Regions from separate parts of the Aeromicrobium sp. Leaf289 genome, predicted to be linked through region 1. Evidence: riboswitches for the same ligand, from Rfam matches in the RefSeq annotation. Region 1 holds a riboswitch; the other holds the start of a gene.
What was found. A riboswitch is a leader RNA that binds a small molecule or an ion and turns the genes downstream of it on or off. The one in region 1 is predicted to bind S-adenosylmethionine.
Positions count from the first base shown of each region.

Region 1 (14,842 bases):
CCGATATCTGGGCAAGCATCCGAGGCCACACCCGAGGGCGCAGTGGCCTTCGCAAACAGTTGGGTCGCCTCTCTGAATTACGCAATGGAAACCGGCGACACCACGCAGCTGAGTGACATGTCATCCGATGGGTGCGGCGGCTGCGACTCCTACATCGGGAAGGTCGACGGGATATACGGAGCAGGGGGTCGTCTGACTGGGGGTGGCTGGAGCGCCTCGGATTTCGAAGTCGAGGTCAAGCAGTCGCGTGCGATTGTCTACTTCAAAGCATCTTGGGACGAAGGGAAGTTCACAGAGGAGCGCGGAGCGGCGGAGCGAGTAAGTCCGTCCGGCAGTGACCAACTGTTCCTGGAGCTTGGCTTCGCTGACACCAAGTGGGAAGCGCTGGCCCTTGAGCGGACGGCAGACTGATGCATGCCGTCGCACTACTCGCAGCGTTCCTACTGCCAGCCGCCTTCCCCGGTGACACTACTGTGAGGCCGGGGGGCCCGCTTGACCCAAAGGTCGTCATCGAGCAGAGCGATCGTTCCCGTCCCTCGACGCGGCCAGGCAGCGATGTCAAGAAGGCCAGCTCGCAAGACGGTCCCGACCGGACTGGATGGGTGGTGCTCAACTGTGTGATCACCCAAGACGAAGTGGATTGTCCCGACGCCCAACCTGCCACCGCCCCTCAAGTCACCGAGGGCGACATCCGCCGCGCCGTCAGCGAGATCCCGATGCCGTCACTGCAGATCCAGGTGCAGCCGGGCGAGCGGACCCTCGTGAACGTCCCGACGATCTTCCACACCGACCCGCGGACGCTACGCGAGAGCGTGACGCTCCTGGGCTTCGACATCGACGTCGAAGCCACTCCCACCCGCTACACCTGGCACCCGGGCGATGGGACCTCCAAGACCACCACCAAGCCCGGACGCCCCTACCCGGCGAAGGACGTCACTCACACCTATCGCCGTGTGGCCGACGAGGTCCGGCCGCGGGTCGACACCACCTACTCGGTCCGATACCGGGTCGACGGCGGCGCCTGGACTCCCCTCGGCCAGACCCTGACCGCGACCGGCGAGTCCACGTCTCTCGAGGTCGAGGAGGCCGCCCCCGTCCTCGTCGCCCGCTGAACGGGCGAGAACGTCCCGGTCGACGGAGACTAGGACGGTGCCACCCGAACCGAAGACCTGCGCCTCCTGCGGACGGACGATCGAGTGGCGCAAGAAGTGGGAGCGCGACTGGGACCAGGTGCGCTACTGCTCCACCGCCTGCCGCAAGCGCGGGGTAACCAAGACCGACCAGGCATTGCAGGACGCGATCATCGAGCTGCTCGACCAGCGGGCGGCCACCTCGACGATCTGCCCGTCCGAGGCCGCGAAGCAGGTCGATCCCGACGGCTGGCGCGACCTCATGGAACCGGCCCGACGTGCTGCCCGCCGACTCGTCGACCAAGGCAGTGTCGAGATCACACAGGGTGGTCACGTCGTCGACCCGTCGACCGCGAGGGGGCCGATCCGGGTACGGAAGGCGCGCAGCTAGTCATCTCGTCGGCACCAGCCGACGGTCCGTCAGGACCGATCGTCTAACGTCGGCAGACGTGGCCAAGATCCTCCCCCAGTTCGCCCGGTGGACCCCCGTAGCACTCGACGTCCTGCGCGAGACCGCGTCGCGCTACGGCGCCGTGATCACCGTCTCCGACCTCGCCGACGAGGTGCTCAAGCGCACGCGTGTCGAGAGCCCGACGTCGCGCCGCACCTGGCTCGGTGACCTCATGGAGATCACCGCCCTCGCAGCTGCCCGCGCGGGCGACCCGCCGCTCACGTCTCTCGCCGTCCAGCGCGACGGCACGGTGGGCGACGTCTACGGTCGCGCCGTGCTGGCCGCGACCGGCGACGTCGTGAAGGACGTCGAGCAGCGCGCCGCCGAAGACCGTCTGCTCTGCTATCGGGCTCTCGCCACCGACCTGCCCGCCGACGGCGGCACTGCCCGCCCGGCCCGGGTCCGCTCCACGCGCGCAGCGTCCGGATCAACCACCACCGTCAAGCGTGCCGTGAAGCCGGAGGACCGGCCCGCGAAGATCTGCCCCACCTGCTTCATGGCGCTGCCCGCGACGGGCATCTGCGACAACTGCGACTAGCTCAGGGCGTCTTCTTCTCGAAGGTCAGGTGCGTGACGCCGCTCGGCGACGCGACGACCTCGACGTCGTAGTCGGCCTCGAGTCCCTCGAGACCGCTCCACAGGTGCGACCCGCGGCCGAGCACGATCGGCACCTGCACCACGTGCATGTGGTCGACGAGTCGCGCGGCGAGGAACTGCCGGACCACGTCGGCACCGCCGCCGATCCTGACGTCGAGGTCACCGGCCGCCTCCTTCGCGAGATCGAGCGCCTTCGCAGCGGACGCGTCGACGAAGTGGAACGTGGTCCCGCCGTCCATCACGATCGAGGCCCGCGGCCGGTGCGTAAGCACGTAGACCGGCGTGTGGAAGGGCGGGTTGTCGCCCCACCACCCGCGCCAGTCCGCGTCGTCCTGCCAGCCGGGCGGCCCAAACTTGTTGGCGCCCATGATCTCCACGCCGAAACCGTGCTCGTGCTGCTGCGCAAAGGCGTCGTCGATCCCCGTGCTGCCGGAATCGCCGCCCATCATCGCGGCACCGAATCGTGTTCCGAACATCCACGTGTGCAGCTGCTGACCGGCGTGCCCCATCGGCGTCTCGAGCGACTGCGGCTCCCCTGCGGCGAACCCGTCGAGGGAGATGGACAGGTTGTGGACGCGGACGCGGGTCATGAACCGATCATGGCCGCATCTCGTCGTGGAGCGCCACCCTCGACAGCTGCACCTGGGTGCCCCGTCGCCAGAAGTGCAGACGCCGCGCACTCGGGGTGTGCTGCTGCAGCGCCACTCGCCAGCAGTACTCCCCCGGATGCCGCTCCACCCACGGGTCGTCACCGCCGGGACCCATCCTCAGACGATGCATGTCGCGGCCGGGCAACGAGTCGGCGAGTCCGGTGAGCACGTGGACCACGACCTCAGCGACCTTCGATCGCGCCACCCCGTCGACCGACGCCAGGGAGGGGAGGAAGTCGGGCCCGAGCGTCCAGTCGTCCGGCAGCGGACGCTGCGCCTTCTCGGCAGCCGGTATCGCCTCGACCCACGCGAGGTACACGTCGTGACGGAACGCCGACTCCGCATCGATGAAGCGCTCCTCGCTGCTGGCCTCGCCCCGAGCCACGGACCTGGAACGCTGCAGTTTCTTGCGGAGGTCACGAGTCTCCGTCCTCTTGCGCTCCACCTCCCCCACCGCCCGGTCCCGCTCGTGCTCGAGCCGTTGAAGACGGGAGACGAGCTGAGCCATCTCTTGCCTCAGGGCGTCCACTTGCCGCTGGGCATGAGCACGCGCTGCCCGTTCCAGGTGCAGGTCCTTCCGAGCGGACGAGGTAGCCACCGGCTCGTCGTCGGGCGACGTCGACGGCGGACGGGTGACATCGACGGCGCCTCGCCGCCCAGGATCGAGATCGAGAGGGGACGGTCGAACAGGTGTGGGGACGTCGGCCGCCTCTGCGATGGCCCGTGGCGGTGTGCCTGCCGGTTCGAGCGCGACGACCGGCTCGACGTCGACCTGCGGTGGCGACCAGGGTGCGTCCGGTCCCGGCCGAGCGGCAGGCGCGGAATCCTCGACCGCGAGCCACGCAGGACCGCCCGGAAGCAGCGACGGAACCTCCCGCACCGGTTCGTCGTCGTCGACATCGACGAGCGAGAGGAGCCACCTTCCGGCGCGCACCACATGCGCCACCACCACCTCACCGACCGTCATCAGGTCGCGCGGGTCGTCCAAGGGATTGCCGGTGATGCCGTGGACCCCGATCTCGACGCGCACGCCCGGGTACGGCTCGACGACGGCGCGGTCGCGCCCCACGTCAGCGACACGGACCAGCACCGCGTCTCCAGGCGCGTAGTGCTCGAGCGCTTCGGTGGCGGGGCGTACCTGGTTGCGCACGTCGAGCAGACCGTCGGCCGTGACCCACTCGCCGGTGACCTCCTGACCAGGTCGCACGACCCGTTCGATCGGCACCCCAGGGACTGCGAGCTCCTCGCGCAGCGCTGCTCGGCCGAAGTCGCCCTCGACGATGCCTCGACCAGCCAGCACCCCGACGACACGTCCCGTGACGGTTCTGCGCTGCACGGCCCGCCGTTCGAGCAGACCGGCCTCGAGCGCAGCCTGCATGGCGTCGGCCTCGAGCAGAGCCTCGATCCGTGCGCCCTGGTCCGGGCCGAAGCACAGGTAGAGCCGTGACGAGCGAGGTCGCGACACCCACGTGAGATCGGTGGAGTAGACCCGTGCTGCGTCACCGTAGACCTGCGTCTCGGGCGGCAACGACGAGCTCAGCGCCCAGGTGACCTCCCCCGTGGGCACGACGTGGACCTCGGCGTAGTCACCGACGCCGGCAGCGACCTGTTCGGCATCGATCCACGGCTGGTCGCCACGTCCGACCCCGTTGGACACGACCACCACAGGATGGGTGCGACGCGCATCGAGCAGGTGGGAAGCGAGGTGCTGCGCAGCCTCACGCGTCTTGACGAACGTCACCGCACCCACGACTGCTCCCCTCGGTCGTTCCGGCCACCCTGCCACCGAGAGGTGACAAGGGTGGCCGGAACGGTTGACTCGGTCAGAGTCCGAGGTCGACGTACGCCTTGCCGCGACCGAACAGGTCGCTCACTTCGAGCTGTCCACCCTTCACTGCGGCCTCCGGGACGTCGAACACGAGGATGCCGGTCTTCGGGACGTCAGGCTGCATGTCCTCGAAGATCAAGGTCTCGCCGTCGTCACCGCTCGCCGCGATGGTGCCGTCGCTGTCCGTCGAGTACTTCTTGCCGTTGGATCCCACGAAGACCGCCGCGGAGTCGAGGAAGGTCTTCGTCTCGTCCTTCGTGTTCTCGATCGTGATCTCGACGATGACGTAGGTGCCGCCGGCCTCCTCGGAGAAGAACTCGCTACCGACGCTGCCCTGCGTCTTCGCGCTGTTGACCGTGTAGGTCGTGCCCTCGAGCTCGACCGACTCGCCGATGGCCACGGGGTCGGCCTGCGTCACCTTCGCGCTGTCGTCCGACCCGCCGGACCCGCCACCGCGGGTGGCTCCTTCCTCACCGCCGCTGCCGAGCGCCGCGGCCACGATGATCACGCCGACGACGATCGCGGCGATCCAGCGCTTCTTCTTGTACCAGGGCCGCGAGGCCTTCGCATAGGCCTTCGCCGCCTTGGCTGCGGCCTTCGGGTTCTGCTGCTCGTGCTGAGTCTCGGACATGGTCGATCCCCCGTCTTCGGTGATGTGGAGTCGTCACCGTAGGGCGGATCCGCCTGAGTTCTCAGCGATTCCTGTGGCTCGAAAGGACTAGCCGAACGGGCTGGATCGGATGGTCAAGACGCACATACGTGGCGTGCCACTCAGTCCCCTGATGACGGCTCATCGGAATCATCGAGACCTTCCGGTGGATGCGGAGTTGGATAGGGATCGACGAGCATTCGCCTCATCGACCGCCCAGACGTTTTGCGCCTTGTCTCTTCGGCTTACTGGGCTCCGGACTGTCCTTCTCGACCTGCTTCTCCAGCGCTGCACCCTTGAAGGCCGCCTCGACCAGGAAGGTTCGGAGCTCAGACTTCTGCACGCTGGCGCCCAGATTCAGTCCGGCCTTCTTGAGCGCCAGTGCGATCTCGCCGTCAAGCGAGAACTGGGACTCGCGGATGATCTCGATCCGGATGGTCCGTGCACCGTTGACCAGCACCGCGTCGCATGCTGACTCGAAGCCGGGCTCACCCGGATAGCGCAAGGGCCGGGGATCCACGGGCGAGCTTCCGGTGCCACGCTGCTCGTACGCAACCTTCCGCTGAACGGTCGAGCTGCGACGTAGCCCGAAGTTCAACTTCTTGATCGGGACGTTCAAGGACGACACTGACGTCTCGGTCCTCTCCTCGCGCGCGACGACTTCCGCTGCACCCAGGCTGTTCAGGACTCGCAGAGCTTCCTGCAACTTGTCCCGAGCCACCTGCTCGTCGTAGTCAGCGAAGGCGACCAGTACGTCCTTGCGGACGGGATGGCTCACGTAGACGACGTTCGCCAAGGCAGTGCCGTCCTGAATCTCGTACTGCGCCGATCGATCGATGGGAAGCAGCTCCAGACCGAGGTTGCGAGCCTTGCGGGGCAAGGTGTCTCCGAAGACGACCATCCGTTGGTCCTTCAAAGCGGCACGCAGATCTTCATTCATGGCTCGTCCCTCGTTCGGCATCACGGGTTTCCCTTGATCTTCTTCAGCACCGCAGGTCCCCCGACCGCCTCGATGTGCTCCGGGTCCCCGCACACGACGAGCAGGTCGCGGGCGCGGGACAGGCCGACGTAGAGCCGCTCCATGGCGCGCTCGCGGTCTGGCTGCTCGTTGAGGGCGAGCACGACGGCGGGGCGCTCGAGTCCCTTGAAGCCCATGACGTGCCCGTAGAACACCTGGTCCTTGTCCCAGAAGGAGTCCCAGTAGGCCTGCCAGCCGTCCTCCTGCCGTGCCTTCTGCTCGGGGTGGCGCGGGCCGGTGGCGACGAGCGCGAGATCCGAGGGCTGCCAGCCCTCCTCGAGCAGCTGCTCGACGACGTCGTCGGCGTGCTCGATGGCCTGCTCCCAGTCACACGGGACGAACCGCACCTCGGGACCGTCGTGCTGCGAGATGCGCATCTTGTTGGGCGCCATGGACGAGAACGTCGACGAGATCTGCTTGGTGTTGCGCAGGTTCTGGTCGAGCACGAGAGTCACGAGGTCGGCGGGCGGGCCGCCGAAGCGGGAGAACACCCGCTGGCCCTCGTCGGAGAAGACGTAGAGCCCGTCGTCCTCGTACTTCAGCGCCTCCATGACCACCGGCCACCAGAGGTCGGCGAAGTCCTGCGCCTCGTCGATCACGATCGCGTCGTAGAGGTCTGCCGTCGCCTGCTTGCCGGCGAGGTCGAGCATGATCTCCGGAAGCTCGACCTCCCAGAAGTTCGAGTCGTCGTCGCTTCCCTCGGGCGCGCCCCACTCCTGACCGATGCCGTGGAAGGTGCCGACGTACGCGGGCTGCTCGCGGTGGTCGAAGGTGGCCACGCGCCGCTGCATCCACTGGGAGAGACCCCGGGAGTAGCAGATGAGTGCGACACGCTTGCCCTGCCGCGCAAGACGACGCGCCTGCTCCACGGCCAGCCACGTCTTGCCGCTGCCGGCTCCCCCACGCACCTCCACGCGCGTGATGAGGCTCGTGACGTCGAGGATCCGACCTTGCTCGGCGCTGAGCCGCTCGACGACGTCGTCGCGCTCGGCGATCCGCGCCTCGATGGAGAGCTGACCTTCGCGCTGCGGGAGGAACCGACCGCTGAGTGCCGCGTGGATCGCGACGGCGTCGTCGACGTCGCTGGCCCGCTTGTCGTTGTCCTGCACGTCGAGCAGGCTCCGCAGCCGGTTGCCGATGTCGGCGAGGTCGCCCGCGTCGACGACCATCGACCGCTCGCACTCGGGGTGGGAGAACTTGGGGTCGACATCGCTCACCGGCAGCACGATCGCGTGCGCCCAGCGGATGGGCGTGCGACCGGCCCAGGCCATCGACTCCTCGACCCACTCCTTGAGGACGTACTTGTTGTTGAGTGCCTGCTCGACGGGACGGATCTTCTTCGGCGCCGGGTTCCACTCCTGCCACCACGTCTCGCCGTCGTGCCAGACCTTGTTGCCCTTGACCTCCAGGACGACGACGCCGTGCCCGTGCAGCACCACGGCGAAGTCGAGCTCGTGGTCTGCGCCGCGCTTGGTGAAGCGTTGGTTGGCGATGATCAGGTCGCGCTCCCCCAGCTGCGCGACGAGGGCGGCCCACACCCGCCGTTCCGAGGCGTTGACGAACGACGGCTCGGACGGCCAGGTCATGGGGGAAGTCGACGGCATGGGTCGGATCCTCTCAGCGTCCTGGATCATCGTCCAGGTCTTCCGGCGTGTCGATCCAGCGGAACCGACGCAGGTCCTCAGCGTCGAGCACGACGTCGCTCATCACCCGTGCACCCCACAGGTCGCGCAGCACCCGAACGATGCGGTCGACGCCCGCCTCCGCCCAGACCATCTCGACGTCGAGGTACCAGTTCGGAGAGGCGGTGCGATCGTCCGGATCCGGGCGCAGCCAGCCCATCGCGACGAGGAGGTGCTCCTCGGACGCGGTCCAGTGGTGCCCCTCGGGCAGGTAGGTGTTCGAGACGACCTCGCAGCGCAGCATCGCCGCGTCCCAACGGCACACCTGCACGTACTTCGGTGTCCTTGGAAGGTCGAAGTCGTCTCGCTCCCCCTCGTCGCAGTGGAGGATGAACGACCCGTCGGCCGGCAGCCGCCGCGCCATGTCGGCCAGAGAGGCCGCGAAGGACGCCCACGGGATCGCGGCGGAACGCCCCGTGGTCATGAGGCCTCCTGGCGCCGAGCCCCGTCCGCGGACTCGCCGAGGACGGTCTTCAGTGCGGTCACCGTCCGACGCCAGCGGCGCCAGTCGTGCATGTGCACCGCACGCATGGAGCCCTCGCTAGCTCGAGCAGCGACGAGCGCAGCGTCCCGTGTGAGCCTGGCAGTGCCCAGCCACGTCACCGCCACCGCGCGTGGCCCTGCAGCCTTCTCCAGCAGGGTCACGAGGTCCTCGAAGGGCAGGCGCGCTGCGTCCGCGACCAGCGCGGAGAGTACGGGGTCGACGGGCTTGAGCTTCGACTCGGGCTGAGGGAGACGGCGACGCTTCAGCTCGTCGTCGAGGTGGGCGAGCCGACCACGCAGGGTCGACAGGTGGCCGACGGCCTCGTGGAGGTGCTTCGCCACGAACGGATCGGCGTGGACCGCGACGACGGCGAGCAGCGAGTCGCGCTCGAGGAAGAAGCGGACCCGACGGTGCCGACGGCTCAACCGGTCGATCTCGCGGTGTGCCTTCTTGAAGCGCACCTCGGTCGCCAGGACGGTGTAGACCTCGACGAGCCCTCGACCCCGCGCCGACACGACCACCACCCCGCGGCGGTCCCGGATGCGGATGGATCCGTCGGGGGCCACCTTGAGCGGAGCGGTCACCCGCTCCTGCATCGTCACCTCGACGAGCTCCTGGAGGTGCTCGACCGACGTGGGCTCCGCGACGTCCGGGTGCGGCGGCGGGGCGAAGTGGACGTCGACGTCCTCGACGGGGTGGAGGTCGGTCCACTCGAGCAGCTCGGCCTCCTCGTCCTCCGCGAACGTGTCGAGGCCGAGGAACGCGGGCGACACCACGCCCCACAGCTCGTGCAGCACCACGGCTGCGGCGTGGGCCAGCCGATCGACCTCGCTCTCCTCGACCGTGAGCACCGGGTTCCCCCCGCCCTTAAGGGGCGCGAAGCCCAGCTCCGTCAGGCGTGCGGCGCCCGCCGGGCTCAGGGCGTAGGGAGGGCGGAGGTCGACGGCCTCGTCCTCCGCGTCCATCACGCTCTGCACCAGACCGAGGAACCGGACGCCGAGGTCGACGCTGACCTGCAGCGTGGGCGCGCGGGGGTCGTCGAGGTCGGGGTCAATGACGAGCACGTTGTCGTCGGGAGCCTCGATCATCCACTCGGCGAGGTCCAGCCGGAATCCCATCCAGGCGTTGTCGACCCACTGGTCAACCACCCGCTCCTCGTCACTGCTCATGGTCACGACCTCCGTCCCGCCGGCCCGTCGCCGACAGGCCCCACGCTAGGAGCGGACACCGACAGAAACCGATGCACCATGCATAGACAATCGATCAGGCCTCGCGCGAATGCTCCTCCAGCATGCGCTTCAGCACGAGCTTCTGCACCTCGCCGAGAGCGTCGAGACGCTCCTCCGGTGGCAGCTCCTCGATGAGGTCGACGGCCTGGCCGACGAGGTCTTCGCGGCCGGTGCGCCGGGGTGCTGACCGACGGGTCGGAGCTCCCCCCATTGGCACGTCATCGAGGGGCTCCATGGCAGAGACGACCTGACCCTCCCCCGACAACAGCGCAGCCTGAGCAGCCAGAGAGCGCTGGAATGACGGAGAGCTGATGTCATCGGGCGGAAGTGCGGCCTCGAGCGCCAACGGCTCGATGCCCAGCGCCTCCGCCAGCTGCGCCGCCGCCTTGCGCGACGGCTTGCGCAGGCCCGTCTCCAGCTGTGACACGTAGGGGTAGGACAACCCCGACCTCTCGGCCAACTGGGACCGCGACATGCCTTGCCGCTTGCGGAACTCCGCCAGCACTCGTCCGAACGAGGAATCCGTCGACATCTCGATGCTCCTTGCATAATCTGTCTGCAGTCTGCATTATGCTCATTGCACACCCTACCTGAGAGGAGATGATCATGAAGCTCTCGACACACCTGAGCCGCGATCGCTTCGACTGGATGCAGGACTCCCTGCGCCGTCGCGACCACGCCGTCATGCTCGTCCGCGTCGCCGGCACCCTGCCCGAGGGATACGCCGCCCGCCCCACCGACCGCGCCGCGTCGCACCTGGTGGTAGTGCTCGACCGCAGCGGCTCCATGTCCGGCGGACGTCTCGAGCACGCCAAGCGGGCGCTGGTCGACGTCGTCGGCAGGCTCTCCCCCGACGACTCGTTCGGGCTCGTCACCTTCGACAACCGGGTCGAGGTGGTGGTGCCCGCCGGACCGGTCACCGACCCCGCCGCCGTCATCCGGCACATCGAAGGGGTGCACGCCGGCGGCAGCACCGACCTCGGCGCCGGGCTGGTGCGGGGGCTGGAGGAGGCGCGCCGGCTCGACGTCGGGGCGGGCGTGCGGGTGCTGCTGGTCAGCGACGGCCACGCCAATGTCGGCGTCACGGACCCCGAGGCGCTCGGGGGGCGCGTCGGGGCCATGCGGGCACGCGGCATCACGACCTCCACGCTCGGCGTGGGGCTCGGGTACGACGAGACGCTGCTCTCGACCATCGCCCGGGCCGGTGCCGGCAACGAGCACTTCGCCGCCGAGGCCGACGCCGCAGCAGCAGCGATCGGCGAGGAGTGCGGGGAGCTGGCCGCCCAGCGGTTCCTGTCGGTCCGCCTCACCATCGCGGCTGCGTCCGGCATCCGCGGCCTCGACGTGGTCAACGACCTTCCCGTGGTGCCGGTGCCCGGTGGGATCCAGGTCGACCTCGGCAGCATGCGGGTCGACGAGACTCGCTCGCTCGTGGTCGAGTGCGCACCGCACCCGGCCACCCGGCCGGGGCGGCGGAAGATCGGGAAGCTTCGCGTCGACTACGTGCTCGCGGACGACCTGAGCGACCAGCACACGTCCACCACGGTGTGGACGCACGTGAGCCGGCCCGACGAGCGCGAGGCGGGCTCGGACCGCCAGGTGCTCGGCGAGTGGTACGTGCAGCGGGTGCTGCGACGGCGACGCAAGGCGCTGGCCCTGCTCGCCCGCGGCGACGACGTCCGCGCGGCTCGCGAGTTCGCGAAGCTGGCGACGCTCGCCCACTCGGCGGCGGCGAAGGTGCCGGCGGCGTTCCGTGCCGAGCTGCTCCGCGAGGCCCAGGAGGCCGAGCGGATGGCCGAGCCCGAGCTGTTCCTGGCGATGGCGCCGGACGACCGGCAGTTCATCAGCAAGAACATGACGGCCGATGGTGGTCGCCGTTCCCGGAGGCGCTCGTGAGCGCCGAGCAGACCGGCCCCGAGGGGCAGGAGGAGAGCCGCATGAGGCGAAAGGTGATCGTCGTGCTCGTCACGACGCTGGTGGTGGCACTCGTGGCCACGGGGACGGTGCTGTTCGTGCAGCACCGCGCCGAGGCCGAGCGCGTGGCGGCAGCTGCCGCCGAGGAGCGCGCAGCCGAGAAGGAGCGGCGCGAGGCGATCGCCGCGGCCCAGGCCGCGCACGAGGAGTGCGTGACCGCCACGGCCGACTACCTCGCGGCGGTGCAGGACATCGACGCCGTGGTCTCCGTCGGCGTCAACTACGAGGACTACAGCGACCTCGTGCGCGACGCTGCCATCTCCCAGCGGCGTCTCGGCGACGTCTCGGCGCGATGCGCCGGCGGTGTCGTCGAGCCGCTCGACGAGGCGCTCGGCGAGTACACGGACGCCTCGACGAAGTGGGACGACTGCATCTTCGACGACACGTTCTCGTGCGACGTCGACGACCTCGACCTCTCCAGCGGATGGCTGCTCGCCGGAGCGTCGCTGATGACGGCGGAGGAGTTCGTCGACGGTGCCGGCGGTGACACGGCGTGACCGCCTCGCACTCGGGGCAGCTCTGTCGGAGCCCGCGGCTAGCGTCGGAGCAGGTCAAGAGAGCCACCCACGCCTTCGGACAGTGGTGGCCGGCAACCGCGTCGCCCGACACGGTGCCTTCCGAAGAAGACCTGGGCTGCACCGTCCGGTGCGGCCAAGCGGGCACTCGCGGTGCCCCTGAGCCATCAGGAGGACCCATGGACGTCGATCTCGCTGCGTACGCGCACCACCTCGACCCGGACGACCTGCGAAAGCTGTTCCACCACGGTCACTGGATCCCGGTCCGCCGAGGCATCACCACGGCCTTCGTCGACCAGCACTACCCCGGTTGGTCCTGGAACGGGCTGATGGACCTACTGGAAGTTGCAGGTGTGGCCCACCGCCGAGGACCGGGCCTAGTGCACCCGCCCTACTGGCCCGACCGACTCGTCGCGAGCGTCCACGTGAACACCCCGGACGACTTCTGCATCGTCTGGATCGACGGGTCGGTGACGGTGCGATGAGCTTCCAGATCGTGCCGGGCGACCCGGCATCCACGGTCATCGTCCACGTGCCGCACGCCTCCCGCGAGATCCCGGACGAGGTCCGTGCCGGTCTGCTCCTGGACGACGAGGCCCTCGAGCGGGAGCTCGACGCCATGACGGACGCCTTCACCGACGTCGTCGCTCAGGTCGCCGCGGACTCCGCAGGGGTGCGCCCGTGGCTGCTCGTCAACGAGTTGTCGCGTCTCGTCGTCGACCCCGAGCGCTTCCCGGACGAGCGGGAGGAGATGAACGCGGTCGGCATGGGTGCCGCATACATCCGCACCTGCAAGGGCTTCAACCTCCGGCACGACCCGACCGGACTCGTCGAGACGTACTTCGACCCGTACTCCCGCGCGTTCGCGGAGCTGCTCGACGAGCGCATGGACGCCGTGGCCTCGGTGACGATCATCGACCTGCACTCGTTCCCCGTCGAGGCGCTCCCCTACGAGCTGCACCGCGACGGCCACCGACCCGAGATCTGTCTCGGCACGGACCCCTTCCACACCCCCCGTGCGCTCCTCGACGAGGCCCGCCGAGCCCTGTGGCCGGTGGGCGTCGAGGGCGACATCGCCGTCGACACGCCGTTCTCGGGCTGCTACGTACCCCTGCACGCCTACCGCCTCGACCGCATGGTGCAGGCGATCATGGTCGAGGTTCGGCGGGACCTGATCACACTCTCGCCTGCGGAGCGCGACGACCGAGGCATCGGCCGCGTCGCGCACGGCCTGGCCACGCTGATCGACCGTGCCGCCACCTTGGCACCGACCTTCGAGCACCCGCACGGGGAGAGCCTCGCCCGCGCGGTCGGCGTGTCCGACCCGTCGATGCTCAGCGACACGTTCCGCGTCCGCTTCGGAGGCGACCTGGCAGCGCCGCTCGAGGTCGTCGACCAGGGCGACCATCTGCTGCTGCGCTACGACGACATGACGTCGCGCCACCCGTACCCCATCAGCGTCCACGAGATCGAGAACGCCATCGAGCTCCTCGACGACCCCACGCTTCACACCGACTGACCCGGAGGTCCGCCATGAAGGCCATCCTTGATCCCTCGTCCCTGTCCGACGAGTACGCCGCCGTCCTCGCCCGTCTCGACGCGCTCGCCGCCATCACGGCCGAGTACACCGAGCGCCGCCTCCTGCTGGAGGGGCTGCTCGACGACGAGCGCCTCCCCGCGTTCATGGCGCACCCCTACGCCCTGCTCTCCGCCGAGGAGGAGGTCGAGCTGGCCGGCTACGTCGTCGCCGGACTGGCCGCCGCAGGTGACGTCGGCCCCGATGCCACCCGCGCCGTGCGGCTCGGCTCGCTGGCGCGCGAGCGGTTCGTCCTCGCCAATGTGCGCCTCGTGATCTCGATCGTGCGGGTGACGAACCGGGAAGGTCTCCCGTTCGACGACTGCATGCAGGCCGGGCTGATGGGGGTCATGCGCGCCGCCGAGAAGTTCGATCCCTCGTTCGGCACGAAGTTCTCCACCTACGCCACCTGGTGGATCCGCCAGCACGTGCAGCGCTCGATCGCCGACACGGCGCGCGTGGTCCGACTCCCAGTGCACGTCCACGAGGACCTGCGACCGGTCCGGGCGGCGCGGAGGGCGCTGCGCGAGTCCCTCGACCGCCTCCCCACCCTCACGGAGATCTCCGACGCGACCGGCCGCCCCGTCGCCAGGGTGGAGCAGGTGCTCGCGTTCGACCGCGACGTCATCGATCTCGACGCCGCCGCCGAGATCACCGGCGACGACGTCCGCTGGGCCCACCGCCCAGACGTCGACGTCGAGGAGTCGCTGGACCGCGCACGCCTGTGCGACCAGGTGCTCTCGCTCCTCACCGACCGCGAATCGGCAGTCCTGCGCCGCCGCTGCGGCTACGACACCGGTCGCGAAGAGACGCTCGAGGAGATCGGCCAGTCGTTCGGCGTGACGCGCGAACGGATCCGCCAGATCGAGGCGAAGGCGAAGCGCAAGATCGTCGAGGCGCTCGCCGAGCAGGCGGGCTGACGTGGCGGACACCGCGAAGCCTCTCTGGTTCCTCGACATCGACGGCGTGGTCAACGCGCTGCGGCCCCGCGACGGACTCTCTGCGACGAAGGCCCGCACCAGCGGCGAGACGTGGCCGATCCACTGGTCGGTCGAGGTG
Region 1 covers NZ_LMNK01000001.1:338,182-353,023, forward strand. The annotation lists gene ASF37_RS17535 (DUF6318 family protein) at 1-411, shown strand, start outside; gene ASF37_RS01605 (hypothetical protein) at 717-1,112, shown strand; gene ASF37_RS01610 (DUF2256 and DUF3253 domain-containing protein) at 1,150-1,521, shown strand; gene ASF37_RS01615 (hypothetical protein) at 1,580-2,119, shown strand; gene ASF37_RS01620 (dihydrofolate reductase family protein) at 2,121-2,768, opposite strand; gene ASF37_RS17320 (hypothetical protein) at 2,776-3,858, opposite strand; gene ASF37_RS17325 (hypothetical protein) at 3,835-4,275, shown strand; gene ASF37_RS01630 (DUF4352 domain-containing protein) at 4,652-5,287, opposite strand; gene ASF37_RS01635 (hypothetical protein) at 5,511-6,245, opposite strand; gene ASF37_RS01640 (NERD domain-containing protein) at 6,266-7,909, opposite strand; gene ASF37_RS01645 (hypothetical protein) at 7,941-8,429, opposite strand; gene ASF37_RS01650 (hypothetical protein) at 8,426-9,658, opposite strand; gene ASF37_RS17685 (helix-turn-helix domain-containing protein) at 9,753-10,250, opposite strand; gene ASF37_RS01660 (VWA domain-containing protein) at 10,325-11,614, shown strand; gene ASF37_RS01665 (hypothetical protein) at 11,656-12,189, shown strand; SAM riboswitch class IV at 12,242-12,356, shown strand; gene ASF37_RS01670 (hypothetical protein) at 12,387-12,692, shown strand; gene ASF37_RS01675 (N-formylglutamate amidohydrolase) at 12,689-13,726, shown strand; gene ASF37_RS01680 (RNA polymerase sigma factor RpoD/SigA) at 13,741-14,703, shown strand; gene ASF37_RS01685 (hypothetical protein) at 14,705-14,842, shown strand, end outside.

Region 2 (14,842 bases), on a different contig from region 1:
GTCGCGACGTACACGTCGGAGGCCCACAGCTGCTCGGGGCCGGCCACGATGCTCCCCCCGTTGCGGGCGTCGACCACGGCGCACCGCGTGGCGATGAGCGGGCCGTGCAGCACGATGCTGGACCCGCCGCCGCAGAACAGCTCGCCGGCGGTGATCTCGCAGCCGGCGTCGACGAACACGGTGGCCTCGTCGCCGCCGACGAGCAGGGTCGACACGGTGCGCAGGGCGGACCCGACGGCGATCACGACGTCGCGGACGGGGAACAGCGTCAGCTGGGCGAGGACCTTCTCCGGCAGGCAGGCGCCCTCGGCGAGGTAGAGGGCGTTGTCGCAGTCGTGCCACCACTGCGGGACACCCTCGGTCGCACGGTGCCAGGTGAGGGCGTCGATCGCGCCGGCCTCGGCCCCGGCCGCGCGCAGACGCTCTCGGTGGCCGGGGTCCATGCCCGGGCCCATCGCGTCCTGCGTCGGCGTCGTGGTCACCCGTGCATCCTGCCAGCCGCGCCGACCTCAGTGCGCGGGACGCTCGACCTGCGCTACGAGCTCCTGCGGGGCCTGCACGCAGTACGACTCCGTGAGCAGCTCGCGCAGCTCCGCCGGCTCGACGCCGGGACCGTCGTCGAGCACCAGCCCCACCACGTCGCCGCTGCGCCCGACGCGGAAGTAGGGGTGGCCGAGGTGCTCGAAGGCGGCCACCTCGTCCATCGGCGCCCGGAAGGTGACCCGCACGAGGCCGTCCTCACCCCCGAACACGTGGGCGACGTTGTGTCCTCGCACCACCCATCGGGTCCCCGTCCAGGCTCGCTCGCGGCGCGTCTCGGGCAGGTCGTCGAGGACGGCGGCCACCTGCGCCAGCAACGCCTCGGGTACCGGTGCACGTGCCACGCGGAGCAGCCTGCCACGCCCCGCCGACACGACCCGCCGCACGTGCGAGGGCCCCGACCACCTCGCGGTGGTCGGGGCCCTCGTCAGGGGTGGTGCGGGTGGGGGCTCAGAAGCCCATGCCGCCCATGTCGCCCATGTCCGGCGCGCCGCCACCGGCGGCAGCCGGCTCCGGCTTGTCGGCCACGACGGCCTCGGTGGTGAGGAACAGCGCCGCGATGGACGCGGCGTTCTGCAGCGCGGAGCGCGTGACCTTGGCCGGGTCGATGATGCCCGCGGCGATGAGGTCGACGTACTCGCCCGTGGCGGCGTTCAGGCCGTGACCGGCGTCGAGGCCGGCGACCTTCTCCGCCACGACGCCGCCCTCGAGGCCGGCGTTGATCGCGATCTGCTTCAGCGGGGCCGACGCGGCGGTGCGCACGATGTTGGCACCCGTGGCCTCGTCACCCTCGAGCTCGAGCTTCTCGAACGCGGCCTTGGTGGCCTGGACGAGCGCCACGCCGCCACCGGCGACGATGCCCTCCTCGACGGCCGCCTTGGCGTTGCGCACGGCGTCCTCGATGCGGTGCTTGCGCTCCTTGAGCTCGACCTCCGTGGCCGCGCCGACCTTGATGACGGCCACGCCGCCGGCCAGCTTCGCGAGGCGCTCCTGGAGCTTCTCGCGGTCGTAGTCGGAGTCGCTGTTCTCGATCTCGGCGCGGATCTGGTTGACCCGTCCGGCGATCTGGTCCTGCGAGCCGCCACCCTCGACGATCGTGGTCTCGTCCTTGGTCGTGACGACCTTGCGGGCCGTGCCGAGCAGCGAGATGTCGGCGTTCTCGAGCTTGAGGCCGACCTCCTCGCTGATGACCTCGCCACCGGTGAGGATGGCGATGTCGGCCAGCATGGCCTTGCGGCGGTCACCGAAGCCGGGGGCCTTGATGGCGACCGACTTGAAGGTGCCGCGCATCTTGTTGACGATCAGGGTGGCCAGGGCCTCGCCCTCGACGTCCTCGGCGATGATCGCGAGCGGCTTGCCCGACTGCATGACCTTCTCGAGCACCGGGACGAAGTCCTTGACCGAGCTGATCTTGCTGTTGACGATGAGGATGTAGGGGTCCTCGAGGACCGTCTCCATGCGCTCGGGGTCGGTGACGAAGTAGCCCGACAGGTGACCCTTGTCGAAGCGCATGCCCTCGGTGAGCTCGAGGTCGAGGCCGAACGTGTTCGACTCCTCGACCGTGATGACGCCCTCCTTGCCGACCTTGTCCATGGCCTCGGCGATGATCTCGCCGACCGTGGGGTCAGCGGCCGAGATGGACGCGGTGGAGGCGATCTGCTCCTTGGTCTCGACGTCCTTGGCCATGCCCAGCAGCTGGCTGCTGATGGCCTCGACGGCGGCCTCGATGCCCTTCTTCAGGCCCATCGGGTTGGCGCCGGCGGCCACGTTGCGCAGACCCTCGCGCACGAGCGCCTGGGCCAGCACGGTGGCCGTGGTGGTGCCGTCACCGGCGACGTCGTCGGTCTTCTTGGCGACCTCCTTGACGAGCTCGGCGCCGATCTTCTCGTAGGGGTCCTCGAGCTCGATCTCCTTGGCGATGGAGACACCGTCGTTGGTGATCGTGGGCGCGCCCCACTTCTTCTCGAGCACGACGTTGCGACCCTTGGGGCCGAGCGTCACCTTGACTGCGTCGGCAAGCTGGTTCATGCCGCGCTCGAGACCGCGACGGGCCTCTTCGTTGAACGCAATGGTCTTGGCCATGTGGAACTCTCCGGTTCGACGTGGTGGGTGTGACCGGTCGGTGCCCGCGACGGACGAGCCCTGCGCCGCGGCGAACCCTTCCCGCTGCGGCCGTGACCCTCACCGGGCCGGTCTGATGTCTAGCACTCTCACTATAGGAGTGCTAACCAACGACTGGCAATCGGGTCCCGAGAGTGCCAGTCCGCCCCGCGGGACGACCGGTCAGTCCTCGTCGCCGATGACGAGGCGGGGGAGGCGGTCGCGCCAGGGCCGGCCGCGGGTCTCACCGCGAGTGGGATCGACGGCGGCCACGGGGACCGGCACGGGCAGGACCGGAGCGACGGGGTCGCCGGCCTCGTGCTCCGCGGCCTCCGCCAGCCGGTCCTTGCGGGCGATCCACAGGACCGTCGCGACGATCACCACGACCGGGATGAACGCGGGGATGGCCAGCACGGCCACCGGGTGCGTCGTCAGCACCTCTCCCGCGACCGTCGGCTCCATCCGTCGAGCCTAGACCGAGAGGAGCAGGTAGATGCCGGTGAACGTGTAGCCGACCATGAGCACGAGCATGGCGAGCTGGCCGGTGAGCCGGTGCGCACGCGGCAGCAGCGCGAGTGCCCGGTCGTGCGCCGCGACGACGGCCACGACGTGCCCGGCCACCACGAACCCGACCTTGTAGACGGCCAGCACGTCCGGGTGCTCGGACAGGAAGTACGAGACCTCCAGCCCGTTGCCGACCCCCAGGAGCTGGAGCAGGTCGATCGCCGCGGCCTGGCCGCGCTCGAGCAGGTAGGTCAGGTAGTGGGCGAAGATGTAGCCCACGACGATCGGCACCAGCGAGTGCGCCATCAGTCCGGGCAGCGCCCGGCGCTCGTGTGGCGTGACCCCGCCCGTGGCCACCGACGCCGCGACGAACGCCACGCCGACCACGACGCAGAACAGCAGCAGCACCAGTGACGTCGTGAGCGTGGAGTGCGAGCCCGACTGCCACCGCTCGGACGCCGAGAAGCTGTCGAAGGCCGTGGACCCCAGCAGCACCGCGATCGCGGCCACCAGGCCGGGCGCGACGGGCAGCAGCGGCAGAGAGCGCAACGGGTCGTGCGGGTCGAACCTGCGGTCACGCACGAGCGGGGCGAGGCGAGCCACGAAGGCGCTGTAGACGTCGAACGGGTCGGCGCGGTCGAACCAGCGCGGGCCGAACAGCACACCGCCCAGCACCGTGACGACCACGTAGGTGGCCACCCAGGTGCGCACCGTGACGACGTCGCCGGCGTCGGGCGAGACCAGCTCGAGCCACACGAAGGCGAACAGCCCCACCGCCGCCGGCCAGTAGCCCCAGACGTCGCGGTAGGCCACGAAGCCCTCCGGACGACCGGTCGCGCGACCCACCAGCCACTGCAGCGACCGCCACGGCGACAGGTCCTTCCACACGTGCCCGGCGAGCAGCGCCAACGGCACCAGCCCCACCCACACGAGGATGTAGAAGGCGGCGATGCCCGGGTTCGTCGCGTCGTCGGGGCCGAGGAACAGGGCACCCAGGAACCAGGCGGCGAGCAGCGCGCCCAGCACCGCGAGCCACGGCCGCCGCGACGGCTCGTCGGGGACGACGTGCCCGGCCGGCGGCTGGAGGCGCGGCTCCTTCCACGCGAACGCCAGCACGGCGAAGGAGATGGTGAGCGCCCACGACGCACCGACGATCGCGTACAGGAACGGGATCGGCAGGTCCGTCGAGCCGCCGACGCCGTGCATCGGCAGCGGCAGCACGGCTCCCACGAACGGATCGAGCACGGGTCAGGGCCGGACGACGAGCTGCACGATCACGGCGTGGGTGGCGTGCGACTCCACCGCCACCTGGCCGGGGCGGTCGATCGTGAACGTCCTCGACGTCTCGTCACCGGCCTCGACGTCGATGCTCACCTCCGGGTCGGAGTGCACGTGCACCTCGTCGGCGACCTCGGCCGTGACGTTCAACGTGATCGGCTCCCCGACCTCGACCTCCACCCGCTCGCCCTGCGGCGTCGGGCCGTCGGCGGAGATGGTGACGTCGACGACCACGCCAGGATCGGCACTCACGTCGGCACTCTCCTCGGCCGACGGGGACGCGCTCGCGCTGCTCGGGGCAGCACTGGGGGCGTCCGTGCCCGGGTCCGGGTCTCCGCACCCGGCGAGCAGCAGCCCGGCAGCCACGGTCGTCACCAGGGCGGCGGTCAGCCGCGCGGTCGTGGTCGTGGTCGTCCTCATGTCGGGTTCCTCTCCTCCCCGTCGTCGGGGGTCTCGCCGGCGTCGGGCTCGAAGGCCCGGTCGATCAGGTCTCGTTCGCGCTGCTCGTCCTGGCGGTCCTTGCGGGCGATGTAGAGCACCACCCCCACGACCACGATCGCCGGCACGAAGGCGGGGATCGCGACGAGGGCGGCGTGGTGCGCCCACAGCACCTCGCCGTGGGCGACCCCGAGGACCGCCGGGTCGGGGGTCACGCCGTCCCGGCTCCGCTCCCCTGGTCCAGGCCCGAGCCGCCGCCCGGGCCGTGCTCCAGCTCGTCGCGCCGACGGCGTCCCTCGCGGGCGATGGCCCCGGAGACGCGCGCCACGGCCACGCTGATGCCGGCCAGGATCGCGAGGCTGCAGATCAGGACCACGAGGTTCGCCACGCCCCACATCCACGGCGAGGTGTCGAGCTCGCGCTCACGCTGCAGGATCTCGATCTCCGGGACGAACTCGCGGGTCATCTGCGACTCGACCGGGACCTCCTCGGCCCCGAGCGCCTCGTCGGCCGGCAGGAAGATCGGCGCGGCGGTGAGCATGCGGCCGTCCTGCACGCGCAGCAGCGTCTTCCAGGTGCCGCCGATCGGCATGGGCTCGGTGGTCTCCCACGAGTCCGGGCCGGTGCGCCTCAGCGACTGCGTGACGACGCCGGCGCCGCCGCCCTGCCACGCGGTGATCTGCACCCACGTCGGGTTCTCGTCGACGAGGCCCTCGGTGGTGGTGACCTCGACCATGATCTCGGGCTGGGCCTCCGTGCCGACCTGCTGGACGGCGAACGTGGCCTCGGCGTTCTCGGGCACCGTGGCGTTGAGCCCGTTGCCGACGGCCACGGACGTGACGACGATCGACCCGACCACGATCGAGCGGCCCACCCAGCGGTTGCTCGGCAGGCGGCCGTCGAGGCCCATCGCGAACAGTGCGCCGCACAGACCGGCGCCCAGGGCCACGGGAACCACGGTCACCAGGCTCTCGAGCCAGATGTCCTGCGGCCACGGGAACTGGAAGACGGCGTCGTTCCAGAACTTCTCGATGACGGTGCCGACCGTGCCGATCAGCAGACCGCCGACGGCGCCGAACACGAGCGGCTTGTCCTTCAGTCGGCTGAGCGCCAGCAGCTCGATGATCAGGGCGCTGCCGAGGTAGAGCGGGAACACGTGCGACGCCTGGCCGAAGACGTCGCCCACGATGAACGAGACGACGCCGCGCGTGATGACGAAGAAGAACGCCGCGAACAGGGCCGCGCCCGGACCGGCGTACAGCCGCGCGGCCACGAGGGTCAGTGCGGCGGCCGCAGCGATCATCAGCGGCGCGAAGACCATGCGGAACTGCGCGATGCCGAAGTCGAACTCCGCCTGGAAGACCGACAGGCCGATGAGGAGGCCGCCGAACGCCATCGAGAGGGTCAGCTTGTGCAGCGTCCGCGCGCCGTGGTTGTCGGCCGAGCGCTTCCACTCCTCGGAGAACTCGGCCTCGCGGTGCAGCAGGATGATGCCGGCCGTCGAGAGGCCGGCGCCGCCGATCAGCATGAGGTGCGTCGGGCCCCAGAGCGTGACGTCCTGGCCGAACAGGCGGTGCCACACGTCGTCGAGCGGGAAGCCGATGAGGGCGTAGAGCCCGCACGCGGCGATGAAGATGCCGGCGACGGGGGCGTACCAGCTGCGGGTGATCCGCACCGACGCGATGCCGGGACGCTGGCCGTCGCGCGGGAACACGATCGCGCTCATGCCGGCGATGAACAGGGCGAAGAGCCCGTAGAGGATCAGGTAGTGGGCGGGGTTCGCGAGCGGGCCCTCGTCGCGTCCGCGACCGGCGTGCAGGCTCACGTCCCACAGGAACCCGAGCAGCGCGACGACGAGGGAGCTGGCCACGAACAGCGAGGGGATGGACGCCCAGCCGGGCTCGCCGGTGCGCTCGTGCAGGCGGTCACCGAGGGTCTGGAACCACTCGATGCGGTGGGTGCGGTGGGCCCAGGCGATGGCGACGAGGACCGCGGTCACGAGGCCGGCCCCGACGCTCAGTCCGATGACCTGGTCGAGGGCCGCTCCGCCCACGGGGGCAGGCTCTGCGGCGACGAGGATGGCGGGGAACATTCCGGGAGTATGTCAGCGCGCCATGTGACACCGCAAGTGTCAGATGAGGTGCGTCACACCGGGGCGCTCGACGTCGACGAGCGTCCGGTGCGCGTGGTCACGACGGGCAGCGACGGCGCCCGTCACCGGGTCAGTGCCCGACGACCTCCTGGGCCTCACGGCCCTTGGGGCCGTCGACCACCTCGAGCTCGACCGCCTGGCCGTCCTCGAGCGTCTTGTAGCCGTCGGACTTGATCTTGGACCAGTGGACGAAGACGTCACCCTGGCCCTCGACCTCGATGAAGCCGTAGCCCTTGTCGGCGTTGAACCACTTGACGGTGCCCTGCACCATGACGAACTCCCACCTGGTGACGCGATCGAACCACCTGCCCGGACCGATCTGACGCCGAGCCTATACGCGCCGGTCGCGGCGCAGAAGAGCGCGGTTCACCCGCTGGTCACCCAGCCCGTCGACCGGCCTGCGACACCGCCCTCGGGATGGACCCCGATCGACCCTGACCGCACCCTGGCCGCACCCCGGGAACAGGGTGCGCTGCTCGGTCGGCGTGCTTCAGTGGAGGCACACGAACATCGATCGAGGAGCTGGACTCTCATGACCGCCTATCCCCACGAGCCCGCGCCCGGCCAGGGCACCGGGCAGGGCGAGCCCCTGTCCGACGACACCCAGCGCAGCATCGGCGTCATCGTGCACGCCGTGCCGGCGGCCGCCCTCGTGCTGAGCGCAGGCACCCTCGGCTTCGTGGCGTCCCTCGTGATCTATCTCGTCTATAAGGACCGTGGCGAGTACGCCCGCCGCCAGGCGGCCAACTCGCTCAACGTCCAGATCACCACGGGCATCCTGCTGCTGCTCTCGCTCCCGCTCATGCTGGTGCTGATCGGCTTCGTCACCTACGGGATCGTCATCGTCTGGGCCGTCGTGCTGCACGTCGTCGGCGCGGTGCGCGCCAGCAACGGCGAGTGGTGGAACCCGCCGCTCACCCCCCGCTTCGTCCGCTGACGCGGCTCGGAGATTCCCAGGTCGACCTGGGAATCGCCCGGCACGCACGGCTTCCTCACGTCTGCACGGGTTGCTTCCCGTGCGGGCGTGAGGTCTCCGTGCGCCGGTGCGCCTGTTCGGCTGCCCACCCGCAGGACGAGGATCAGGCGCAGCCGCCGGCGACGGCGGGGATGATGCTGATCTGCGCGCCGTCCTTGACGGGGGTCTCGAGGCCCTGGGCGAAGCGCACGTCCTCCTCGGCCACGTACACGTTGACGAAGCGGCGGAGCTTGCCGTCCTCGTCGACGATGCGGGCCTTGATGCCGGCGTAGGACGACTCGAGCGAGTCGAGCACCTCGGCGAGCGTCGCGCCGTCGGCCTCGACCTTGGAGGAGTCGCCGGTGTAGCTGCGCAGGATGGTGGGGATGCGGACGGACACGGACACGGTGGTCTCCAGTCGATCGAGGGGTGAGGGGCGGGAGCGGTCGTCGGCTCAGGCGAGGCCGGAGGCGACGAACGCGTCGTACGTGGGGGCGATCGTCGCGGCCGGGCCGACGCGGCCCGAGACGGCGTCGAGGGTCTTGAGCCCGTGGCCGGTGTTGATGAACACCGTCTCGAGGTCCGGGTCGAGCTGCCCGGTCTCGACGAGCTTCTTCAGGACGGCCAGCGTCGTGCCGCCGGCGGTCTCGGTGAAGATGCCCTCGGTACGCGCCAGCAGCACGATCGCGTCGCGGATCTCGTCGTCGCTGACCTGCTCGACGGCGCCGCCGGTGGCCCGCGCGATGTCGAGCACGTAGATGCCGTCGGCGGGGTTGCCGATGGCGAGGGACTTGGCGATCGTGTCGGGCTTGACCGGGCGGATCGCGTCATGACCCTCGGCGAACGCCGTGGCCACCGGGTTGCAGCCCTGCGCCTGGGCGCCGAAGACCTTGTAGGGCTTGTCCTCGACGAGGCCGAGGTCGATGAGCTCCTTGAACGCCTTGTGCACCTTGGTCAGCTGCGAGCCGGAGGCCACCGGGATGACGATCTGGTCGGGCAGGCGCCAGCCCAGCTGCTCGGCGATCTCGTAGCCCAGCGTCTTGGAGCCCTCGGCGTAGAACGGTCGGACGTTGACGTTGACGAACGCCCACCCGTCCTCCTCGCCGGCGATCTCGCTCGCGAGCTTGTTGACGTCGTCGTAGTTGCCCTCGACGGCGACGAGGTTGTCGGTGAAGACGGCCGAGTTCACCTGCTTGGGCGTCTCGAGGTTGCTCGGGATGAACACGACGGTGCGGATGCCGGCGCGCGCCCCGGCGGCGGCCACGGCGTTCGCGAGGTTGCCGGTCGACGGGCACGCGAAGACCTTCGCGCCCAGCTCGGTGGCGGCGCTCAGGGCGCACGCGACGACGCGGTCCTTGAAGGAGTTGGTGGGGTTGGTGCTGTCGTCCTTGACCCAGAGCCTGGTCAGGCCCAGCTCGGCGGCGAGGTTGCGCGCCTCGAGCAGCCGCGTGAAGCCGGGCTCGGTGTTCGGGCTGGACTCGATGTCGTCGGGCACCGGCAGGAGCGCCTTGTAGCGCCAGATGTTGCGCGGGCCGCTCTCGATCTGCTCGCGCGTGACCGTGCCGAAGTCGTAGTCGACCTCGAGCGGGCCGAAGCAGTCGTCGCACGCGTAGTGCGGGCCGAGCGGTCGCGTGGCGCCGCACTCGCGGCAGACGAGCCCGGTGGCGGACCCGAAGGCGCCGTCGCGCAGCGAGCCGCGCTGGGCGACCTCGGCCTTGTCGACGTCGGATGCCGCGGACGTGGTGGACGGGGCGGTGGTGATGCTCACGAAAGCCTCCTGGTCATCTTTCCCGACCTCTCTGGTCGGGACGGAATGAGCACCTGGCTCCGGTGTCCTGGGTGGACGGTGGAGCTGGTTGCTGGGGCGTCGTCGGGCCGTGTCCCTGTACCCCTCTGGATGAGCAGGTCCAGCGTAGGCAGGCGTCTCACCATGTGTCCAATTGGTCCGCGATGCGAGACGCAACGGTCCACGGAGCGGGCGTCCACAGATCGAGCCGCAGGCGAGCGCGCCGCCCGTGGTCGTCCACAGCCGTCGGCGCAGCCGGGCGTCGCGCCGGCCACGAGGGCCATGTCCCGTCGACCGCACCGGACCGACCGGTGCCGACGTCGGAGGTCTTCACCATGCCGCTCACCATCCGTCCACTCCGCACCCGTGCCGCCACGCTCGTGGCTGCGCCGGCGCTCGCCGTCACCGCCGGACTGCTGAGCAGTGCCGTCCTCGCCGACCCGCCGTCCAGCCGGCACCGCCTGCCGGGGCACACGATCGTGGCCGTGGAGGGCGATGCCGAGAACGGCTTCAGCGTGTTCCGACTGGACGGCAGCAGCGAGCACCCGCCGACGCTCTCGGAGTCGACGGCGGAGTGCCACGAGTACGACGACCCCACCGACGTCGCGGTGTGCGTGGCCGAGGTCGAGACCCGCCTCGAGGGGATGGCCGACGTGCAGCTCAGCCTGCGCTGGGCAGCGGGGCGTCGCGGGGGTCCCGGCCCTCGGTGAACCGGGCGCACGCGTGACGCACGGGACCCGACCCCGGTTCCCGCGGCAGGCCTAGGAGGCCTCGGTGAGCGAGTCGGCGACGTCGCCGAACACGCAGTCGGTGAGGGCCAGCAGCGCGGGGTCGCCCGTCACGTGCTCCGGGGCGCCGATGGCCAGCATCACGTTGATGAGCATGCCGTGGGCCACGAAGTCACGGGCCCGGTCGTCGTCGATCCCGGTGCCGCGGACGACCTGGAAGATCTCGGTCATGCGCGACCGCGCGAACGCCCCGATCTCGGGATCGGTCGCGGCGGCGAACCCGTGGACCATGAGCTGCAGGGCGTCGCGGTCGCGCAGGACCAGGTCGGCGTAGGCCTGGCCGAGCGGCGAGAGGCCCTCCTCGGAGTCGGGGTCGATCACCTGCGTGGCGATGACGTGCTCGAAGGCGTCGATGATGCGACGGGTCGCGCGGTCGAACACCTCCACGAACAGCTCGAGCTTCGTGCCGAAGATCCGTACGACGTAGGGCTGCGAGACGCCGGCCTCCTTGGCCACAGCGTCGGTGCTGGTCCCGGCGTACCCCGTCCGGGCGAAGGCGCGGGTGGCGGCCTCGAGCACGAGCTCGCGGCGGGCGTCGGCACTCATCCGGGGGGTCATGGTTGACAGGTTATCACCCGATTACTTAAAGTCGCCACAAGTAATCATTCGATGCCTTCTACGTTCGGTCCCCTCCCCAGGAGCACTCCCATGACCACCGACACCCTCGACTCCCCCGCCTCTGCCCCACCGCCCACGGGCACGCCGTCGGCGACCACGACCTCCGCGCGCCGACGCACGGCGCTCGCCCTCACGGCGGCCTCGTTGCCGATGTTCATGGCCACCCTCGACAACCTGGTCATGACGAGCGCCCTGCCGGTCGTGCAGTCCGACCTGGGCGCCACCGACACCCAGCTGTCATGGTTCATGAACGCCTACACGCTGCCCTTCGCGACGTTCATGCTCGCGCTGGCCGCCGTGGGCGACCGCCTCGGACGACGACGCGTGATGCTGGCCGGCATCGGCGTCTTCACGCTCGGGTCCGTGGCCGCCGCGCTGAGCGGGTCGGCCGAGGCCCTCATCGCGGCGCGGGCCCTCCAGGGCGTCGGCGCCGCGGCGATCGTGCCGCTGTCGCTCACGCTCCTCGTCGCCGCCGTGCCCCCCGCGGCGCGAGCGGCCGCGATCGGCATCTGGAGCGGCGTGGCCGGGCTGGGTGTCGCCGTCGGACCCGTGATCGGCGGCGCCGTGGTCGAGGGGCTCAGCTGGCAGGCCATCTTCTGGATCAACGTGCCCGTGGCCCTGGTCGCCGTGCCGCTGCTCCTGCTCGCCACCCCGGAGTCGCGCAGCTCCGCGCCCGGACGCCCCGACGTCGTCGGCACGTTCCTGCTCGGTGGTGCGGTCTTCGCAGGTGTCTGGGGCATCGTCCACGGCAACGACGACGGGTGGTCCTCCGCCGGGGTCGTCGGCACCCTCGTGGCCGCCTCGGCCCTCGCGCTCGGGTACCTGACATGGGCCGCACGGCTCGACCGATCCACCCGCCCGGGTGACGACGCCGTCCTCCCGCTCCGCCTGTTCCGTCGCCGGGCGTTCAGCGCGGCGAACGTCATCGGCCTCATGTTCAGCCTCGGCATGTTCGGCAGCGTGTTCCTGCTGTCGCAGTACCTCCAGGTCGTGCAGGGCTACTCACCGCTCGAGGCCGGTCTGCGCACGCTCCCCTGGACCGCCGCACCCATGGTGGTCGCCCCGATCGCCGGAGCACTCGTCCCCCGCCTGGGCGCCCGGTCGCTGCTGGTCGTCGGGCTCTCCCTGCAGACCGTGTCGCTCGTGTGGTTCGCATCGGTCGTCGAGAGCTGGTCGGGCTACGGCGACCTGGTGGTTCCCCTGGTCCTGGCCGGCGTCGGCATGGGCCTGACGTTCGCCCCCATGTCGACCGCCGTGCTCGACGGACTGCCCGACGACGACCTCGCGATCGCGAGCTCGGCCAACAACACCGTCCGCGAGTTCGGCGTGGCGCTCGGGATCGCGGTCATCGTCGCGGTCTTCCAGGGAGCCGGCGGCTCGATCTCGCCGCAGGGCTACGACGGGGCGATCGGTCCGTCGCTGCTCGCCGCCGCGGGCGCGGTCGGCGTGGCGCTCGTCGCCGCGCTGTTCGTCCCGGGCCGGCCGGACCGGACCGTCGGCTGAGCCCTGCTCACCGCCCGTGCCGACGCCGACGTCGAGTCTTCACGGGCGGGTAGCCGCCGTCGTCCAGGCCCGCGAGCCGCTCGAATGGGTTGTACGACGAGTGGTCGCCCGCGACCACCCAGGAGAACCCGGCCGCCAGCAGGTAGAGCGGCACCATGACCGGACCGACCAACCAGGCGTACTGGGTGACGTGCCGGTCCTCGTGCTGCAGGAGCCGGGGCCGGTCGCGCAGCCAGGCGTGGTCGTGGGTGCTCACGACCACGGAGCCGAGCGTGAAGGCACTCGCCACCGGGAAGCGCCATCGGTAGCCGCCCGCCAGGTAGGTGCCGCGCCCGTGCCGCTCGATCGTGGCGCCGCCCAGCCACGCGACCACGAGGCCGGCCACGGTGCTCAGGTTGACCCAGTTCAGCACCGTCCGGACGCGCGTCCACGGCGTGTGGACCGGCAGGCGCTCCCCGGGGATGCTCACGGCGCAGCACTCAGGCGTCGAGGGCGTCGGCCCAGGCCGTGAGCCACGCTGCGACGCCGTCGGGTCCGGGCAGCACCACGTCGGAGCGACTCACGAGCGCGTCCTGCTCGCCCGACGCCGACGCCACCAGGACACCGTCGCCACCGCTGCGGCGCAGGTGCTCCACCGCCTCGAAGGCCGGCAGGTCGCCCAGGTCGTCGCCGACGTAGACGACCCTCCGCAGGCCGGTCGTCTCCACGAGGTCGCGCAGCGCGACCCCCTTGTCGGTCGCGTGACCGCGCAGCTCGAGCACCTGGCGGCCCGGCTCGACCTCGAGGTCCAGGTCCGCGGCGAGCGCCCGGAGCGGGCCCTCGAGCTCGTGGATCAGGTCCGCGTCGATGCCCCGCGTGTGGATCGCGACCGCCAGGCCCTTGTCCTCGATGCGGACGTGCCCTGCGCGGTGGTCGGCGAGCCACTGGGGAAGCATCGACGCCAGCCGCTCCACCGAGTCCGGACGGTCGGGACGCTCGAGCACGTCGACCTCGGCGTCCCACCGCTCCGCTCCGTACTGCCCACAGATCACGAGCCGCTCGAGGCCCGCGAGCCCACGGAACCCGCTGAGGGTCAGCGCCTGCTCGACCGGACGGCCGGTGACGATCGCGACCTGCCCCAGCACGTGACCCAGACGGGCGACGGCCGTGACGGCGTCGGGGTGCGCGAAGGCCCGGGTCGGGTCGTCGACGACGTGCGAGAGGGTGCCGTCGAAGTCCAGTCCGAGCAGGATCTGCCGGGGGTCGACGAGCAGCGACGCCGGGACGTCGGGCGTGGGGTGGTCTGCCGCGGGCACCCGAGCATCATCGCAGCCGCGGAGCGCGACTCAGGAGACGGGACCGACCAGCACGATCGTGAGCCGCTGGCCGCTCATCCCGTTGACGATCGGGGCCACGGCCTGGATGCCGAGGTCGTCGGCCAGCTGCCGCGCCTCCGCCTCGCGGCCCTGCGGGTAGTGCACGGTGTTGGCCGCCGAGTAGCCGCGCCAGTTGCCCACCGCGCCGACGGTCCAGCCCTCGGCGGTGACCCGCTGGGCCACCGTGCGGGCCAGGCCCTGGGTGCGCGACGCGTTGAGGACGGAGACCTGGATCGACGACCGGTCGACCGCGGGCTCGGTGGGCTCGGGCTCGCTGGTCTCGGTGGGCTCGGGCTCCGGCGTCTCGCTGGGCTCCGGCTCGGTCGTCTCGGTGGGCTCCGGCGTGGGCGTGGCGGACGGCTCGGACGCAGCAGGGCTCGAGCTCGCCGACGCGACCGGGGCGTCGTCGTCGGGGCCGGTGACCAGGAGCCAGGCGAGCCAGGCTCCTGCCAGCACGACCACCCCGCCGACCGCGAGGAGCGCCCAGGTGGGCAGCACGAGCGCCCGGCGGGTCACCGTGCGGCGGTGGTCGGACACCCGCGACCGCGACTCAGAGATCGATGCCGAGGCGGCGCGCCGAGCGACTGCGCTGGCGCTGAGCACGCAGACGACGCAGACGCTTGACCAGCAGCGGGTCGAAGGCGAGGGCGTCGTCGCTGTCGATGAGGGCGTTCAGCAGCTGGTAGTACCGCGTGGCGGACATGTCGAACTTCTCGCGGATGGCCTGCTCCTTGGCCCCGGCGAACTGCCACCAGAGCCGCTCCATCGACAGCATGTCGAGGTCGCGGTCGGTCAACGTGCTGCCCGGACGTGCCGGGTCGTGGC
Region 2 covers NZ_LMNK01000002.1:880,028-894,869, reverse strand. The annotation lists gene ASF37_RS08300 (hypothetical protein) at 1-482, opposite strand, end outside; gene ASF37_RS08295 (MmcQ/YjbR family DNA-binding protein) at 510-884, opposite strand; gene groL (chaperonin GroEL) at 991-2,622, opposite strand; gene ASF37_RS08285 (hypothetical protein) at 2,824-3,102, opposite strand; gene ASF37_RS08280 (hypothetical protein) at 3,112-4,374, opposite strand; gene ASF37_RS08275 (hypothetical protein) at 4,393-4,842, opposite strand; gene ASF37_RS08270 (hypothetical protein) at 4,839-5,075, opposite strand; gene ASF37_RS08265 (hypothetical protein) at 5,072-6,952, opposite strand; gene ASF37_RS08260 (cold shock domain-containing protein) at 7,083-7,283, opposite strand; gene ASF37_RS08255 (DUF4870 domain-containing protein) at 7,545-7,949, shown strand; gene ASF37_RS08250 (ubiquitin-like small modifier protein 1) at 8,092-8,373, opposite strand; gene thrC (threonine synthase) at 8,422-9,729, opposite strand; SAM riboswitch class I at 9,746-9,871, opposite strand; gene ASF37_RS08240 (hypothetical protein) at 10,089-10,463, shown strand; gene ASF37_RS08235 (TetR/AcrR family transcriptional regulator) at 10,515-11,099, opposite strand; gene ASF37_RS08230 (MFS transporter) at 11,190-12,662, shown strand; gene ASF37_RS08225 (hypothetical protein) at 12,670-13,131, opposite strand; gene otsB (trehalose-phosphatase) at 13,142-13,957, opposite strand; gene ASF37_RS08215 (LytR C-terminal domain-containing protein) at 13,988-14,554, opposite strand; gene ASF37_RS08210 (DUF3263 domain-containing protein) at 14,568-14,842, opposite strand, start outside.
Region 2: linked by a shared signal. The riboswitch ahead of thrC (threonine synthase) and the one ahead of ASF37_RS01670 (hypothetical protein) in region 1 are both predicted to bind S-adenosylmethionine.